Regions from separate parts of the Paenibacillus sp. J31P190 genome, predicted to be linked through region 2. Evidence: predicted binding sites of a transcription regulator. Region 2 holds the regulator's gene; each other region holds the start of a gene.
What was found. Region 2 encodes NrdR, which represses ribonucleotide reductase genes. Its sites were predicted from a motif close to AACACNATATATNGTGTT; they were not measured.

Region 1 (5,940 bases), 260 kb from region 2:
CGAATTTGCTATTCAATTCCCGGACCCATTGCAGCACAAGGGAAGCGGGTACGAGGATAAGTGTTTTGCGGACCAAGCCGCGGATCATGTATTCTTTTAAAATCAAACCAGCCTCAATCGTTTTCCCAAGCCCAACTTCATCGGCCAAAATAGCCCGGCCACGCATCTCGTTTAGCACACGTTTCGCTGTATCAATCTGATGAGCCATAGGTTCAAGCTGCCCTAGATGAACGAGGCACTGCATCTCGTCAAACGTCGAAATAAGCCCCGATTCTTCCGATTCGTAGGCTAGCTGGTACAGCGTCCAGTCGTCCCATGGACCACCTCCGCGCACACGATTGTCCAGCTCAGTAAACCAGTCCCTCTCAAAGTGCATGTCAAGCTGATTATGAATGGGGCGAATGTTCTCTTGCTGTTCATGTTGACGCATCGATGTGCCCTCCTTAAAGTTTTGCGTAGCAAAACTATCTTCGTAAGCATGAGCTGAGCTTTCGTTAATAAGCAAACCTCGTAAGCGTGTACTGAGTTTTGCGTAGCAAAACTATCTTTGTAAGAATGAGTTGAGTTTTCGTTAGAAAACTAACTTCGTAAAAAAATGACTTTGCAAGCATGAGCTGAGCTTTCGTGAGAAAATTGAGAATGAAACAATACTGGGTCTCAGAGCCGGGAAATGGCTCCAAGCTCACCAGTTTGCATCGATTACGTGTTAGTATGTCCAGAAGAGGCGCTTTCATAACTTTTCCATGGAAGTTGTCGTGAACCTTATCGAAGTTAAAAGTCCACCAAGTGGCGCGGAACCTGAATTCATGTAAAAAGTGCATCAAATTCAGCCTGCAGCAGCGTATTTGAAAGATTTGCTGCAAAAAGTGCAGCTAATCTGGCAATTACGGCTCGTTTCACGCCAAAACTCGGAAATTTGCTGCACAAAATGCATGATAATGACTAATAAAGGAATATGGATGATAATTTGCTGCACATTTTGCAGCTTCTTGTTACTAGAAGTCTCTGACACTGTCGGCTATGGCTCATGAAGTAACCGCATAACCGATTAATTGTAGCTCCCGTGTGGAGAATTGATTACTTGGAGTAGCTAGCTCTTGTATTTGGGATTATGTTCTGGATTTCATTGGCAGGCAGAGTCTCACCACCGACTCTAACATCGTAAGCATGTACGATTTTATGATATGATATAGGTTGTCTTCGGATAGCAAAGTGGGAAGGGTGACAGAAAGAGATGACGACATGGCGTTTTATACATACAGGAGATCGATCTCCTGCTGAAAATATGGCATTTGATGAAGCAATACTGACCGCCCATAGTGAAGGGCTCGTTCCTCCTACGGTACGATTCTACGGATGGAATCCGGCAACGCTGTCGATTGGGTATTTCCAAAAGGCATCGGAAGTTGATCAGGAAGCGGTAGCAAATGAGGGAATTGGCTTCGTAAGGCGTCCAACCGGGGGGAGAGCCGTTCTACACGATAAGGAGCTGACATATAGCATTATCGTTGCCGAGGACTATCCGGGCATTCCGCGAAATGTGACCGAAGCTTATCGCGTGCTGAGCGAGGGGCTTTTGCAAGGATTTCGGGCGCTTGGGCTGGGCGCAGAAATGGTCCAGCTCGCGAGTGATGAGGAGAAGGAGAAGTACGCATCCGCCGGATCAGCGGCCTGCTTCGATTCCCCCTCATGGTATGAACTGGTTGTTGAGGGACGCAAAGTCGCCGGCAGCGCACAGGTTCGGCAAAAAAATGTCGTGCTGCAGCACGGCTCCATCCTTCTCGACATGGACACCGATCAGCTATTTCGCATGCTGCGTTTCTCCAATGAGAAGGTTGCGGATCGAATGAAGACGAGCTTTTTGAAGAAAGCTGTGGCGATTAATGAGCTGCTTCGGGCGCAAGGAAAAGAGGCTGTAACGCTCAGACAGGTGGAGGATGCGTTTCGTCGTGAGATCGCACGGGGTCTTGGTGTGGAGCTTGTGGAGGAATCGTTGACACCTTATGAGATTGAGCTTTCTGAGCATCTTGTGCGTGAGAAATATGGCACGGATGAGTGGAATTTGCGTCGTTAAGCGAAAGCGTGTGGAAAGAGCAAAAAAGCACGGACCTTTCTAGGAAAGGAGCGTGCTTTTTTTTAGCAAAGCTTACCCATTCTTTATTCTGCGTGGACGCGCAGGATGGTTTGCTGAGAAGTCAGTTTCGGCTTCTCAGACACAGTTGGCTCGGCGAGCTCTCAGTGAAAGCGCGGAAAACGCGCTTATTCTTACTGTGCAAAAGTACGTTCAAAATCACTCTGCAGGTTGCGAGTAATCGGACCTGGTACACCGGTTCCAATTGCTTTGCCATCAATCTGTAAGATAGGTGTAATTTCCACGGTAGTTCCCGTGATAAAAGCTTCATCAGCCAGCAGAAGCTGCTCCGTCGTAAAGGATTCTTCTTTCACTGTGATATTTTGTGAGTGAGCTATTCTCAAAACGACAGCCCGAGTGATTCCATGAAGGATCAAATTGTTAGCTGGGTGCGTGTAAAGTACGCCATCTTTGATCATCATCAAATTAGAGGCGCTGCATTCGGTGACAGTACCGCTGCGATGGAGCACGACTTCTTGCACCCCGTGATCAAGCGCTGCTTGTTTGGCCATGACATTTGGGAGAAGATTGAGCGTTTTGAGATCACATCTCAGCCAGCGGATATCCTCTAATGTGATTGCGTTAATGCCATTATGTATCGTGGCGATGGGTCTGCGCACCTCTGTGCAGTAGGCCAGCAGAATGGGCACAGCTTGAGCAGGGAACGGATGTGCCCGAGGAGCTTCGCCTCTCGTGATTTGCATATAAACAGTGCCTTCATTGAGACCATTCTTTTCAATAAGCTGCGTGAGAATTTGACCCATTTTTTCAATAGTAAAGGGTAGTTCTATCCGCACTTCACTTGCGGTTCTTTGGAGTCTCTGCATGTGAGCAGCTTGCTCGTAAATATTCCCGTTATATACCCGGAATACTTCATATATCCCATCTCCAAAGTAGTAGCCACGATCATCGGGTGAAATAAGAACGTCCTTCTTGTTGACGAAATCATTTTTAAAGAAATACATATCCAACATCTCCTCAAGCGTTATCTAAAGTAGTACTGAAATCATTTTCCATATTTTAATAAAGATATTTATCGAACAAATGTTCTAAAAAGAAGTAAAATGTGATATCCTATTTATAGGTTAACAGAGGAATTAACGATCGTCAAAACGAGTTGTATAGCCTATCTCATCTTGCTTGGTTGAATGATTAAATTTGGTTATTCTGACCGTGAAAAAGAGAGAATTAGTAAGTAAGGATTAGCTAATATGATTAAGGGTTGTCTTAATAACGAAATTTGGTTCTTTAGCTATTAGAAGATCAATATATAGTGAGGTATAATGAATTTCGCACACCACATATTGTAATTTTACATAAACTTCATAAAGTAAAATTAATTTTAGTTGTAGCTGAGTATGTAGCTTATTGGGAGGGAATTATGGATGGGGATTGTACAGTCTAATAAGAAGCTGGATGGATTAAGCGAGAAAATATTTTTGGATCGTTATGCACTCAAAAATGCGGATACGAGTTTGGCCAAGGTGGGCGATACCGTTCTCGTTTTAACGAAGGATGACCCTAAATTCCCAGCCAAAGAAGTTGGCGAAATTATCAGTCGTAATGGCAATACCGTCAAAGTAAGGACAAGAAGTGGTGAGACTGTTGAATCTGCAGTGGAAAAGCTCACTTTAAATATTGAGAAGACACCAGAAGAAATGTGGGACCGTTTGGCAGGTGCAATGGCATCGGTAGAAGCAACCCCTGAAAAACGCAAAGAATGGACAGATAAATTCAGATATATTCTTGATGATTGGAAGCTTGTACCAGGCGGACGTATTGCTGCTGGTGCTGATGCAAGTGATGAACTGACCCTATTTAACTGCTATGTGATCCCGTCTCCACACGATAGCCGAGGCGGAATTATGAGCACACTCTCGGAAATGACTGAAATTATGTCACGCGGCGGTGGAGTTGGTATCAATCTTTCTTCCCTTCGTCCACGCCGATCTGTTGTGAAAGGTGTTAATGGATCATCTAGTGGGGCTGTTTCTTGGGGGGGGTTGTTCAGCTATACAACAGGCTTAATTGAACAAGGCGGCAGCCGTCGCGGTGCTCTTATGCTCATGATTAACGACTGGCACCCTGATCTTGAGGATTTCATCACTGTTAAGTCAACGATGGGTCAAATCACGAATGCAAATTTATCCGTTTGTGTTAGCAATGCATTTATGAAAGCCGTTAAGGAAGATCTCGAGTGGGAGCTTGTTTTCCCGGATACGACGGACCCTGATTATAACGATAAATGGGATGGCAACTTAGATGCTTGGAAAAAGCTTGGTAAATCCGTCAAGCCTTACCGCACTGTAAGAGCACGTGATGTTTGGCATACAATCATTGAGTCTGCTTGGAAATCAGCTGAACCGGGTGTTGTATTCTTGGAATACTACAACCAAATGTCCAACAGTTGGTACTTCAATCCGATTATTTGTACGAATCCATGCGGGGAACAGGGGCTTCCGGCTTGGGGCGTTTGCAACTTATCTGCTATTAATCTATCTAAGTTTTATGATGTGGGGAAGCATGACGTGGATTGGGCAGATTTGGCCAAAGTGGTCCGTTATTCGACTCGCTTTCTTGATAATGTTATCGATAAGACACCGTATCATTTTGAAGAAAATCGTACGAATCAACAAGGCGAGCGCCGCGTAGGTTTAGGTACTATGGGCCTTGCTGAACTGATGATTAAATTGAAAATTCGGTACGGAAGTCCGGAATCCTTGGTGTTTTTGGACAAAATCTATGGCTTTATGGCTAGGGAAGCCTATCTGGCATCGGCTGAAATTGCTGGTGAAAAAGGGTCTTTCAAAGAATTTATTGAAGATAAGTTCCTTGAGAGCGGCTTTATGAAAAACATGACGAAAGTATTCCCTGAAGTTGGCGATGCGATTAAGCAGAATGGCATGCGCAATGTAACCGTAATTACCCAAGCACCTACTGGAAGTACGGGGACAATGGTGGGTACATCGACAGGCATTGAACCATACTTTGCCTTTGAATATTACCGCCAAAGCCGTCTTGGCTTTGATAAACAGTATGTGCCGATCGCACAGGAGTGGACAGATGCGAATCCGGGTCAAGAGCTGCCGGATTACTTCGTAACCTCCATGACATTGACTGCGGAAGACCATATCCGAGCGCAAGCTGCGATTCAAACATGGGTAGACAGCTCGATCTCCAAAACAGCGAATTGTCCTGCGGATTTCACCGTGGAAGAGACGAAACGCTTGTATGAATTGGCATTTGATCTAGGTTGTAAGGGTGTAACCATCTACCGTGATGGCAGCCGTGATGTGCAAGTATTGAGTACAAGCGCGGAGAAAAAAGAAGAGAAGAAAGCAGAAGCGGCTCCAGTGGCTGTTGCAGCGGAAGCTGTGAAAGAAGAAGAGAGCTTTACTAATCTATCAGGCAAACTAGCTGTAGATGTGGATGCGAAGACGGAGCAAGTCTTCGATAAACAATACAAACGCCGCCCGCAAATTCTACGCGGTGCAACATATAAAGTGAATACACCATTCGGGATGGCGTATATCACGATTAATGACATGAACGGTACGCCGAGTGAAATCTTCCTCAACGTAGGAAAAGCAGGCTCCGATGTGTTCGCAATGTCCGAAGCACTCGGTCGCGTGTGCTCCTTGTTCCTGCGTTATGGCGATCACGGCGATAAAGTGAAGCTGCTCGTGAAGCACTTGAAAGGCATTGGCGGCTCTGGCGCCATTGGCTTCGGCAACAACCGCGTCGAGTCCATCGCGGACGCGGTTGCGAAAGCGCTCGAGCAGCACGACGAAGTGATGAACGAGCAAGAC
Region 2 (5,940 bases):
TGACAAAGATAAAGAAAAGCTGAATCTTTATACAGCCCTGCTGTACAATCAAGCGCTCTTGATCGAAGGTTTGCCACTTCAAGATCCGGTTGAGTTCACGAACGATATCTGCAAAATCATGGTTTAGTCAAAAGTAACATGATAGATGTGTGGGACAGATTCAATTGTTTAAAATAGTGAATATTTGAATGAAAAAGGAGCTAAGCGGCTTGTATGTGCTTAGCTCCTTTGCTTTTGGCGTCCACCGCCGCAGTGAGTTTGGGAAAGCCCCTGACCTCCAGACTTACTTTGGGCAAGCCTCGAAGCAGGAGCCTTTTCGAACCCTTTGCCTTATGCTTCTGGGCGGCTTTACCTCTAACAAAGGAATACCGATTGGCAATGGCTTCAATTTGGGTGCCGTCGACAAAGTAGAGCTCAAGTTGCACGTATTTCTCATCGGCAAGAAAGTGAAGAATCGTGGGCCTATCTCACAGTCATCTTCGACGACTTTTTGCACAGCCACTCTTGCTGCAATGATGTATTTCATCGTTGCAAGGGTACTCAATCATCAGTTTAATGCTGTAACGATACTTTTCATCATTGCGTCATTCGCGGTTGAAAGATGTTGTAGAAAGTGCAACATTAGCTGCCTAAATCTCGCCGTCCTCGCATAGTTGTTGCATTATGTACAACAATTTGCTCCTATACAGGCCATTTCGCAACAAATGGGCTCAAAATGTTGTACAAACTGCAACTTCAAGTTGCAAAATAGCCTTTGGGCGTGTGAATTGTTGTAGAAAATACATCATTCGTAATCCTATAGCCCATCTACCGTTACTAAAGCTAAATGGGGCTGCCCCAAAAGTCATATTCAGAAAAATGAAATCCCACTTTATGTATTTCGTAGTCTTTCTGCTACTTCCATTGGATTAATCCAGTGGAAGTAGGGATTTGGCGACCTAAAAGTCCCTTCCATTGGATATATTCCAATAGAATTATGAACTTCGAAGCCTCAGATTAAATTCCATTGGAAAAATCCAATGGATGTATGAATTTCGTTCTGAATACCACCGCTTCGAGCGAATGTCCCAGAAAGTAAGTAGGCCCTAAGAGGCTGACCACAAGTAGCTTCACTTTTGAGACATCCTTTTTTTATATGATCAACCACTCTTATAGTCGGGAAAGGTTTCCTTTACCTCATATTGTTTCTTCGAGTCCGAGTTTGCATACACATAAGCCAATAAACGATCTGTATCAATTCCGAGAGAGCTAGCAACTTTTACGATGTCTAATTCATAAGAAATACTTGGAATTTGATTGGACTTGACGGACATATGCTTCAACCATCCTTCGAATAATGTAATTAATGGATACTCAATCCGTAAATATGATATAGTTTTCTTACAAACATAAATCGGTACGATAAAGGCAAAACCACTGAAAAGTGGCGACGCAAAGCTAAAGGGACTAAAATGGCATTCGTTGAATGTCCAAAATGTCAGCCAGCTACCGCCTCCGTCCGATTCATGTAGAAAGACTAGGAGGGAACAAAAATGATGGAAAAAATTACGGTGGATGGTAAAATGAGCATGGATGTACAGCAATTGATTGATAACTTGCACCTTCCAGAAAACGATCTTTTGAACATGTTCTCCTTTAAGTTTAATAACAACGTTTTAACCCAAGATGAAGCTATTCGGTTTATTCATTTTCTAAGAAGTGAACTGGACAAACGAACTCAATAAAGGAATTATGCACGAAAGCATTCAAAAATACAGTCGGTTGATGTCTAAAGATTTATTTTTTTCAAATAAATATTAATCGCATGATTGTTGATTTCATGGGAAAAACTAAGAAAAGACAACGGGAATCCCGCTGTCTTTTTCTTAGTTTTTGTCATATTTAGAGATTATTTATCCCGGAGCAGTCCGGTGTCATGCTTTCCCAATATTTGCGTTAACTCCTTCAGGAACATATTAATGTCCTTAAACTGTCGGTATACGGAGGCAAAGCGAATGTACGCCACTTCATCGACGGGGTACAGCTGTTCCATGACGATTTCTCCAATGCTTAAACTATCCACTTCAGCATGAGCTGTTGTACGAAGCTGCATTTCCACTTCAGATACCATCATCTCAAGCCTCTCCATCGATACCGGCCGCTTCTCACAAGCTCGAATCAAGCCTCTTAATATCTTCTCTCGACTAAATTCTTCCCTACTTCCATCTTTCTTAATCACGATTAACGGCGTTTCTTCCACCATCTCAAAAGTGGTGAATCTTCTCGCGCACTTCTCACATTCTCGACGACGACGAATCGATTTGTTTTCATTGGCTGAACGTGAATCAAGAACTTTCGTACCGGAATAGTCACAGAACGGACACTTCATTCGCTATCTCTCCTTTCTCTCTTCTCTTCTTTGATCTATTACCATATGTTACATGTCATGAACTTAGGAGATATGCACACAATACTATTACCAAACGACAAGGAGGTGAACAGACATGGGCGCAGGACAAAACCGTAACAGCAATACTTTAGTTGTTCCTCAAGCTAACGCAGCCTTGGATCAGCTAAAATATGAAGTAGCGCAAGAACTTGGTATCGCCATCCCACAAGATGGTTATATGGGTAATATGGCTACTCGTGATGCTGGAGCCATTGGTGGTAACATCACTCGTCGCTTAGTACAAATCGCAGAGCAATCCTTGGCTGGTCAATTCAAGTAATCTTGAATCCTAGCTACTGAAGCTCAAAAACAGGAAGTATTGGACTCTAAGCCCCCAAAAGGAGCTAGTCCAATGCTTCTTTGTTTATGAAGACACGGAATCCTAATCTTTCTTTCCCCATTGCTGAGAATAAAGCTTCGTATATTTCTCGTAATAATAGAGTACCCGCTGTACATAATGACGTGTTTCTCCGAATGGAATTTGATTAATATGCTCTTGCGAACCATCCCAAACGTCATTTTGCTTCCATTTATTCACATTCCCTTGACCTGCATTATAAGCCGCAATCGCATAAATTAAATTACCATTATAATGCTTCTTTAGCCAGCTCAAATACCAAGAACCAAGATTAATATTTACGTCCACTTTTAATAAATCGTTCTGCACATGAGGCCCTAGATTCGTGGATTCTACAATCCACTCTGCCGTGTCAGGCATAAGCTGCATAAGGCCTAATGCCCCTTTGCTTGACTCCAAATGATATTTGTAATTCGTTTCCACCCTAATAATCGCAGCAATTAAAAATGGATCTATATTGTGTTTCGCCGCGCTCTGCCTAATTTCCTGCTCAAAGTAGATCGGGTACAGCTTTCTTCCGATAAAATCGCTATTCATAAAGAGAACTAGAACAAAACAAACAAGAAGCAGGGCAAAAACTCGTTTTTTACGTAAAAAGGTCATGAAAGCCCCTTCCCTAGCCAAAACCGCTCCACTTCAGCGTTAGTTTCTTCCCATGTCCCGCTGTTGTCAATGACAACATCCGCGAATTTACGTTTCTCCTCAATGGACATCTGAGCATCAATGCGATTATTCGCCGCACTTTCCGTCAATCCATCTCGCTGCATAAGCCGCTCCAACTGAACTGGACGTGGCACATAAACAACCATAACCTCTTGAAACATGAAGGATAAATTAGATTCGATTAATAAAGGGACATCGACCACAACAAGCTTGTCTGGAAATTGCCGTTCATAGGCTTCCATCTGTTCACGTATTTGTGCACGAATTGGCGGATGCAGAATACTTTCCAGCTGCTTGCGAGCCTCGGTATTCCCAAAGATAATCTCGCCAAGCTTCTTGCGATGAAGCGAGCCGTCTGCCAGAAGGACGGCTTGTCCAAAATGTGCAGCAACCTGTTCAAGAACAGGGCTGCCGGGCTCGACGACATCGCGGGCTATGGTATCCGCATCTACTAATAGGGCGCCGCGGCTAACCAGCATGGCGCTAACCGTGCTTTTGCCGCAAGCGATTCCTCCTGTTAACCCGATATTCATGGGCAAATCTCTCCTAACGTGCGTCCTACAACATTTTCAAAAGACCCATAATAATGAGTACACATCCCGGAAGTACAGACAGTTTCTTCATCCAATTTATCTCCGCATACCGTAAACCAAACCGCAAACCTAATGCAATAAATGAACCACTTGATATCGAAATGACAGAAGCCGTTAACAGAGGGACGAAACCAATTAATGCTGCGCCAATACCAGCACCGAATGCATCCAAAGATAGCGCCAAACCTAGCAATGTAGCTTCTGATGCAGAAATATTGCCCGATTTGTCAACGTCTGCAATGGAGGGCGTTCGCAAAATTTGAATAACCAGTCCGAAGCGTTTCAGTTCGATATTCAGTATTTCTTTCGTTCGCTGCAAAGTATCAAACGTGAGAATCTCTCCAGAACCAGGATGCTTACCCTCAGATGAAGGAAGAACACCGCTTATCGATGCTTGATCTAAGGATGTGACTCCTCCTCGTTCCTGATGGTCTTGAGACTTCTGTTGTCTTGTTTGTGCCAGTGCCCAGATGCCAATCCCAATCAAGATGAGAGCACCGATACGCTTAGCAACCAAAGGAGACATGAAGGAAGACATCAGTACACCGATCTGCATCGAACTGTAGATAATGATACCAGACCAAAGCGATATAATCCCAATGGATAGGAGCGGAATTCGTATTTTGCGTAATCCATACATCACACCAACGCCGAAGCCGTCCAAAGAAACTGCGAAAGCAAGAATAAGTAGAGAAACTACAGGAAGCATAATACCCCTCCTAAGAGTTTTACCTAGAAACTAGCTTGTAAGCCGTTATCTAGGCTAAGTACTCCATATCATATGGGAAGGGGAGGCTTCACGTGCCTATTTCTCTGACTTCTTTCGGATGACCTTGCGCTTTAACGGTTGACAAGTTGGGCAAATATGCGTTCCTCTACCGCCAACAACGGTTTTGTAGATCTCGCTCCCGCATGTTTTGCAGGGCTCGGACTGTCTGCCATAAATGTTCAATTGATGCTGGAACAAGCCAATTTCGCCTTGTCCATTCACATACGATTTGATGGAGGATCCTCCGACTTCAACCGATTCACTAAGCGTACGAATGATAGCTGAGTGAAGAAGTTCGAGTTCCTTCTTGCTCAGTGACGAGGCTTCGCGTTCTGGATGAATACCAGCCAAGAAAAGGGACTCGTCTACATAAATATTCCCGATGCCCACAATATATTCTTGATTCAGCAGCAGCGGTTTGATCTTCGTCGAACGATGAGCGATCCGGTCACGAAAAGCCTCGAAGGTGAAGCCTTCATCTAAAGGCTCAAGTCCGAGCTTATGCAGCGGTGGCTGCGTGAGCTCTTCGCCTTTGGGGAACAGATGCATCGTTCCAAATTGTCTAACATCCTTATAGCGGAGCTCGCTGCCATCGGTAAAGCGGAACAACACATGGGTGTGAAGCTCCAACGGATCTTCACCGTCATACAGACCGTATCGTCCTTCCATCCGCAGATGCGAAACCATGACGTAATCGGTAAGAATGAAGCGCAGAAATTTCCCTCTGCGTTCTATGGTTTCAACCGTCTGACCTTGCAGCAGAACTTCAAACATATGAATATCGTCCGGCTTTTGGATAATGCGAGGCAGTCTGACCTGAACATGCTCAATCGTTTTTCCGGTGATTAATTGATTCAGCGTACGTCTGACCGTTTCGACTTCAGGTAGTTCAGGCACGGATGTTCACCTCTTTTGTGTAATGATTGGAGCCGATTTGCTGCAGCAGCAGTATGGCGGAACTCCCTTATAAAAACTAGATGCATAAAGCATTGCCAGCTAACTACTCAAAGTAATCAAAATTCAAGCTAATATTCGCCGGTATTGCAGAAACTGGTGATGAAAATCACTTTACAAACCGATCATGACTTACTTAGCATCGTACCAAGTAAGGCCGAAGTCAACATCCGCG
Region 3 (5,940 bases), on a different contig from region 2:
ATGGAATAATAGTTCATAGCCATGAAGAACGTGCGGACGAAATCTTTGGCTTCATCACTCTCATAGCTAATTTTGTTCTTAGACAAGTAGCCATGAAGATTCATAACACCGAGACCAACGGAGTGCAGCTCACGGTTCGCTTTGGCAACCCCCGGCGCATTGCAGATCGTCGTCATATCACTAACAGAAGTTAAAGCAATCATGCCCTCGTGAACGGTTTCGCGCAGTTTCTTACGATCCATTACATTTGCAATGTTCATGGAAGCAAGGTTACAGCTGATATCTCTAAGAATAAGATCATCTTGGCCGTAATCGTTGATTTCCGAAGTTTCTTGCAGTTGGAAAATCTCTGTACAGAGATTAGACATTTTAATCGTACCGATTCCTTTCAGGGCATGATCCCTGTTAGCATTCGTACGGTTCATCATATATGGATAACCGGATTCCAGTTGGGTAGTCGCAATTTTAACTAGCATGTCACGCGCACTCATGACAATCTTTTTCTTCACCTTCGGATTGGCCAGCAGTTCGTCGTACATTTCATCGAGATCGATATCATCCAAATGCTTACCATAGGCTTGCAGTACCGTGTAAGGAGCAAATACATGCAACGGCTGGTTCTCTTCAGCCAACTTGTAAAACCTGTTCGGTACAATGAGACCGATGGACAGTGTCTTCAGACGCGATTTCTCATCCGCATTAATTTTCTTACTATCTAGGAACTCCATAACGTCCCAGCCGAAAATGTTGTAGTAAGCAGCTCCTGAACCCTTACGCTGACCCATTTGATCTGCATAGGAGAACGCATCCTCCATAAGCTTAAGTACCGGCATAATACCTTTTGCCGCGTTTTCCACACCTTTAATCGTTTCACCGCGTCCACGAAGCTTGGACAAGTTAACGGCTACACCGCCGCCAATTTTGGAAAGCTGCATGCAAGTAGCAAGCACGTAGTTAATAGAGTTAAGCGAGTCGTCCATCTCCAATAGGAAGCAGGATACCATTTCGCCTCGGCGGCTCTTACCTGCATTAAGGAATGTCGGTGTCGCTGGTTGCAAGCGTTGTTCCATCATCGAGACAGCAAGAACACGCGCTGTTTCTACGTTCCCACGTCCCAAGTACAAAGCAACAATAGCAACGCGATCCGGGAAATGTTCCAGATATAAGGACTTGTCATCACTGCGTAAAGCGTAATCCGTATAAAATTTCGAAGCTGCCATGTAGGAGGCGAACTCGAATTGATTATCGTGGGCCACTTGATAAACATCGTTAACTTCATCTTGCGTATATTTCTCATATACGTTCTCGTAATAGTTATGATCGATCATATAACGAACTTTAGAAGAAGTATCGGGGAAAGTGAGGCTTTTACTGTGGACTTCCTTCATAAAAACTTCAACAGCTTCTTTATCCTTCTCTAGTTGGAAAAAGCCATCCGCTCCGCGTTGCATTAATAAATTATTCAGCTCAATGTGCCGCAATTGCATGTACCCCCTGAACAAATCGTTCTACGTCATTTTTGGTGCCGGATAACTCAAACTTGGTTAACACAGGCACATCGTACTGCTGTGAGATCGTATCTGCGCTTTTGGCAAATCCGTCTCCCCAGTTGCGGTTACCACTCGCTGCTACTCCGATAAGACGAGAGGCATTGCTTTCTAGGAAAGAAGCTACCTTAGGAGGCACTTGACCAAAACCGGTTGTATAGGTAACGAGCACGAAGGGCTCGTCCATCTTCATCGCTTCCTCAATTTGAATCGCTGGCATTTTGAGCTTAGCAATAAATCGGCGAACATTTCCCGTCTTCGAATCGTAAGCAATCAGCATGGGCTTCCGTCTCCTAACACTCTCTTATTCTCTATCTAGTACCGCTTATGTAAGTAACCCTATATGTAGTAAACAAATGAATCATTCCGTGCAATCCAAGCTGGAATCCGTCATTGTCCTTTCGACAAAATATGCGAATTTCAGAATCTCTTAACCAAGGAAAAAGGCAGTAATCACGGGGTTTATAACGGAATTTGATTCTATTTTTTCACAATTTCTAGCAGTTGTGTGTTTCGCTTTTTTCACGATATCTAGTTGATAGATTCAAATTTATATCAATATATTGTGTTTGTCAACGAGTAAAAAGGATCATTTTGACTATCAAAATACGTAAACCTAGACAGGACGTGGCTCGGAAGGCTTTGAAAATTTTTTTTCAATTTCGACTTGAAATTTTCGGAATTGTCGAAAGCAAGATTAGGGCTTTGAGCTCACTAGATATAGATCCATCCCGTCCCAAATACAGACTCACCAAACCGCCCCAGAGTCCGTCTAAGGTCGTTCATAGCGATGATGCTACATTCCTATCCTCAAACAAAAAAAGCTATTCACACGCACACGAGGGTGCCGCGAATAGCTTAATCTTATTTCTTAACCGTTACGTTTTTGGAAATCACTCATGAAATCAGCAAGCGCTTTGCAGGATGCATAAGGAACAGCATTATACGTAGATGCTCTCAAACCGCCTACACTGCGATGACCCTTCAACCCAACAAATCCGTTCTGCTCGGTTTCCTTGATGAACTTCTTCTCCAACTCTTCATCCTGCAAACGGAACGTGATATTCATTGCGGAACGACTGCCCGCATCAACAGGACCACGGTAGAAACCACCGCTTTGGTCAATTGCGCTATAAATTAAACCTGATTTCTCAAGGTTGTTTTTCTGGATGACAGCTAGTCCACCTTGTTCCTGAATCCATTTCAATACTAGGTTCATCATATAAATGGAATAAACCGGTGGTGTATTGTATAGGGAATTGTTTTTGCTATGGATTTCGTAGCGAAGCATAGTTGGAATCTTTTTAGGCAGATCCTGTAATAAATCTTCCTTTACAATAACCACAGTTACACCAGAAGGACCTAGATTCTTTTGCGCTCCTGCATAAATCATGCCGAATTTCGAAACATCAACAGGACGGCTCAAGATATCACTGGACATGTCCCCAATTAACGGCACATTCCCTGTATCCGGGAAACTTTGGAACTGAGCGCCTTCAATTGTTTCATTCGAAGTCAGATGCAGATAAGCGGAATCCGGATGAATATTGATTTCACTCAAGTCGGGAATTTTCATAAATTTCTGTTCTTTCGAGCTTGCTGCGATGGCAACTTCTCCGAACAAGCTTGCTTCCTGAATAGCTTTCTCCGCCCATGCACCTGTAAGCACATAGCTGCCAACTTTACCTGGCTTTAGAAAATTAAGCGGAATCATAGCGAATTGTGTACTCGCACCACCTTGCAGAAACTGCACTTGGTACCCATCAGGGATGCTAAAAATTTGTTTCAACAATTGCTGAGTTTCATTATGTACTTGCTCGAACTCCGCGCTGCGGTGAGATATTTCCATAATGGACATGCCGATGCCTTTAAATTCGACAAGCTCCTCTTGTGCTTTCTGCAGTACCTCGAGAGGTAATGCCGCAGGCCCTGCGTTAAAGTTATAAGCCCTATTTCCCATGAATGACCACACCTTTGCTTTTTTGTATTATCGCTATGATAGCAATATTCTCTTCATGCATCAAGTAAAACCTCCGTTGGCAATGCTAGGAGAAGTACGAAGAAGTGAACAGATTTGGATACTAAAGGAGCCTAATTTACTTATGACCTTGCTTGATACAATAGGAGAAAGTTATACAAACACTGCGAATTCTGAAAACTCCAACACCTCAAGTTCCGCGAACGCTTCAAGTTCAACGAATGCCTCAAGTTCAACAAATACCTCAAGTTCCATAAACAAACCAAGTTCCACGAACAAACCAAGTTCAACGAACACCTCAAGTTCCACAAACGCACAAAGAGCCACAAACACCTCCGATATGTATCGGCTGTTCGTAGGCATTCAGCTCCCGCAAAACGTCCAGCGGGAGCTCGACATATGGAAAGACAGCATCCAAAAGGTGCTGCCATTCCAAAAGTGGACGCATCCGCAGGATGTCCACGTCACGTTAAGCTTCCTCGGCGACGCATCCGCCGAGACAGCCGAAGCGCTGGCGGCCGACCTGCGCCAGCTTGCTGCAGCTGCGCTGCCGCTGACCCTGCACGCCGAGGGCCTCGGCGTGTTCGGACCTCCGGCGGCGCCGTCGATCCTCTGGGCGGGCCTCGCCGGCGACCTAGACGCGCTGGCTGCGCTGCAGCGCGAGGTCGCGGGCGTCTGCGCCCGCCACGGCTTCCCGGCCGAGGCTCGCGCCTACCGGCCGCACCTTACACTAGCCCGCCGCTTCCGCGCAGCGGCGGGGCCTTTCAAGCGCTCCGCCCTAGCAGCGGTAGGAGCGCCTGCCGGCGGCTGGCCCGTGTGGCAGGTAGAGGACATCGTCCTCTACCGCAGCCACTTGGGCCGCCAACCGTCGTACGAGCCGCTTGCCGTGTTCCCATTTGAGGAACAACCTACTTAATACCTTCCACATCATTTCCGAACTGGAATTTATATCTTGTTTTTGTATAACTTTCAAGTATTCTACAAACAATTTAACCAATCGGATTAGATTTAATAAAAATGGAGGAACGGATATGCCTGATTGGTTTGAAATTGTTTTACGCACATTATTAGCGGTTGGCGTACTTTTCGTTATGACGAAATTATTAGGTAAAAGGCAAGTTTCTCAACTTTCCTTGTTCGAATACATTACCGGTATCACAATTGGTAGTCTTGCGGCTTACATTTCAATGGATTTGGATACGGATTGGTATCTAGGTTTGGTATCCTTAGCCGCTTGGGTCGCGTGCTCTTTAGCGATTGAATTTTCGCAGCTAAAAAGTAAAAAAATGCGCGATTTTTTTGATAGTAAAGGAACCGTACTTATTAGAGATGGAAAAATTTTGGAAGATAATTTAAAGAAGGAACGACTCACCACGGATGAACTCATGGAGCAATTACGAAAGAGATCGGCATTTAAAGTGGCTGATGTTGAATTTGCGATCATGGAGCCAAACGGGGAAATTAATGTTCTATTAACTCGTGAAAACCAACCCTTGACGCCAGCCCATTTGGGCATCAAAGTTGCGCCTGAGAAGGAGCCCCAGGCGGTTATCATGGATGGTGAAATCATGGATGAAGCATTAGCTACCATCGGTTTTAGCCGGGGATGGCTGAAAACTGAGCTAGATAAATTGGGTGTGACGATTGAAAATGTATTTCTAGGCCAAGTCGATTCTTACGGCCAATTGTATGTGGATTTGTTTGACGACAAAATCATGGTACCTGTGCCGCAGGAAAAAGCAACCCTTTTTGCTACTTTAAAAAAGTGCGAAGGCGATCTGATGTTGTTCGGGCTTACTACGAAAAATAAAGATGCCAAAGAGATGTACGAACGCTGCTCGAAGCAAATGGAAGAAATCATCGCACAATTGAAACCCGTACTTAAGCGGTAAAGTCCTTACGCGCTTGGCTAATCGAGCAGCGTCTGTGCTGTATGGTCGCGGGCTAGTTCGAACATCCGCTGCAGTTGTTCAGTCGTGTTTCGCTCCACCGAAAGCGGCGGCAGCTCCCTCTCGCCGAAGAACTGAGCGCCGGTCGTTTCCAGACCGGCTTCAAGTGCTTCCCCGCCCACCAGCTCGCACAAGATGAACATCTTGTACACGTGGTTAGCCGAGGGTGGGTGCGCGTGGCGCTTCTTATCGAAGACCGCCAGCAATCGCACCGGCTTGACCTCATAGCCGGCCTCCTCGCGGGTCTCCTTGACGGCGACCTCCGATGGTGTCAGGCCGATATCCGCCCAGCCCCCAGGAAAAGCCCAAGCACCGTCGGCTCTTTCCTTCACAAGCAGCAGCTTGTTCTCTCTCAAGACGACGGCTCGAATATCCACTTTCGGCGTCTGATACCCCGTGTCGCTCGCGAATAAAGCCGTCACCTTATCGATCGGTGTCTCTGAGAAATAACTCATCATCTCCACGC

Region 1: the regulator NrdR is predicted to act here: its motif matches at 3,425-3,442, upstream of AC58U0_RS07140 (adenosylcobalamin-dependent ribonucleoside-diphosphate reductase).
Region 3: the regulator NrdR is predicted to act here: its motif matches at 2,100-2,117, upstream of nrdI (class Ib ribonucleoside-diphosphate reductase assembly flavoprotein NrdI).

Annotation. Positions count from the first base shown of each region.
Region 1 covers NZ_JCAUAS010000003.1:25,006-30,945, reverse strand. Annotated here, with positions in the region: gene AC58U0_RS07155 (DEAD/DEAH box helicase) at 1-430, opposite strand, end outside; gene AC58U0_RS07150 (lipoate--protein ligase family protein) at 1,235-2,074, shown strand; gene dat (D-amino-acid transaminase) at 2,266-3,096, opposite strand; gene AC58U0_RS07140 (adenosylcobalamin-dependent ribonucleoside-diphosphate reductase) at 3,517-5,940, shown strand, end outside.
Region 2 covers NZ_JCAUAS010000003.1:282,850-288,789, forward strand. Annotated here, with positions in the region: gene htpG (molecular chaperone HtpG) at 1-127, shown strand, start outside; gene AC58U0_RS08380 (hypothetical protein) at 189-653, shown strand; gene AC58U0_RS08385 (hypothetical protein) at 1,140-1,313, opposite strand; cyclic di-GMP riboswitch class I at 1,397-1,493, shown strand; gene AC58U0_RS08390 (hypothetical protein) at 1,533-1,724, shown strand; gene nrdR (transcriptional regulator NrdR) at 1,889-2,368, opposite strand; gene AC58U0_RS08400 (alpha/beta-type small acid-soluble spore protein) at 2,484-2,708, shown strand; gene AC58U0_RS08405 (lytic transglycosylase domain-containing protein) at 2,811-3,389, opposite strand; gene coaE (dephospho-CoA kinase) at 3,386-3,982, opposite strand; gene AC58U0_RS08415 (MntP/YtaF family protein) at 4,008-4,751, opposite strand; gene mutM (DNA-formamidopyrimidine glycosylase) at 4,848-5,708, opposite strand; gene polA (DNA polymerase I) at 5,898-5,940, opposite strand, start outside.
Region 3 covers NZ_JCAUAS010000012.1:80,846-86,785, reverse strand. Annotated here, with positions in the region: gene nrdE (class 1b ribonucleoside-diphosphate reductase subunit alpha) at 1-1,481, opposite strand, end outside; gene nrdI (class Ib ribonucleoside-diphosphate reductase assembly flavoprotein NrdI) at 1,468-1,827, opposite strand; gene serC (3-phosphoserine/phosphohydroxythreonine transaminase) at 2,419-3,507, opposite strand; gene thpR (RNA 2',3'-cyclic phosphodiesterase) at 3,650-4,441, shown strand; gene AC58U0_RS21020 (DUF421 domain-containing protein) at 4,557-5,417, shown strand; gene AC58U0_RS21015 (NUDIX hydrolase) at 5,435-5,940, opposite strand, start outside.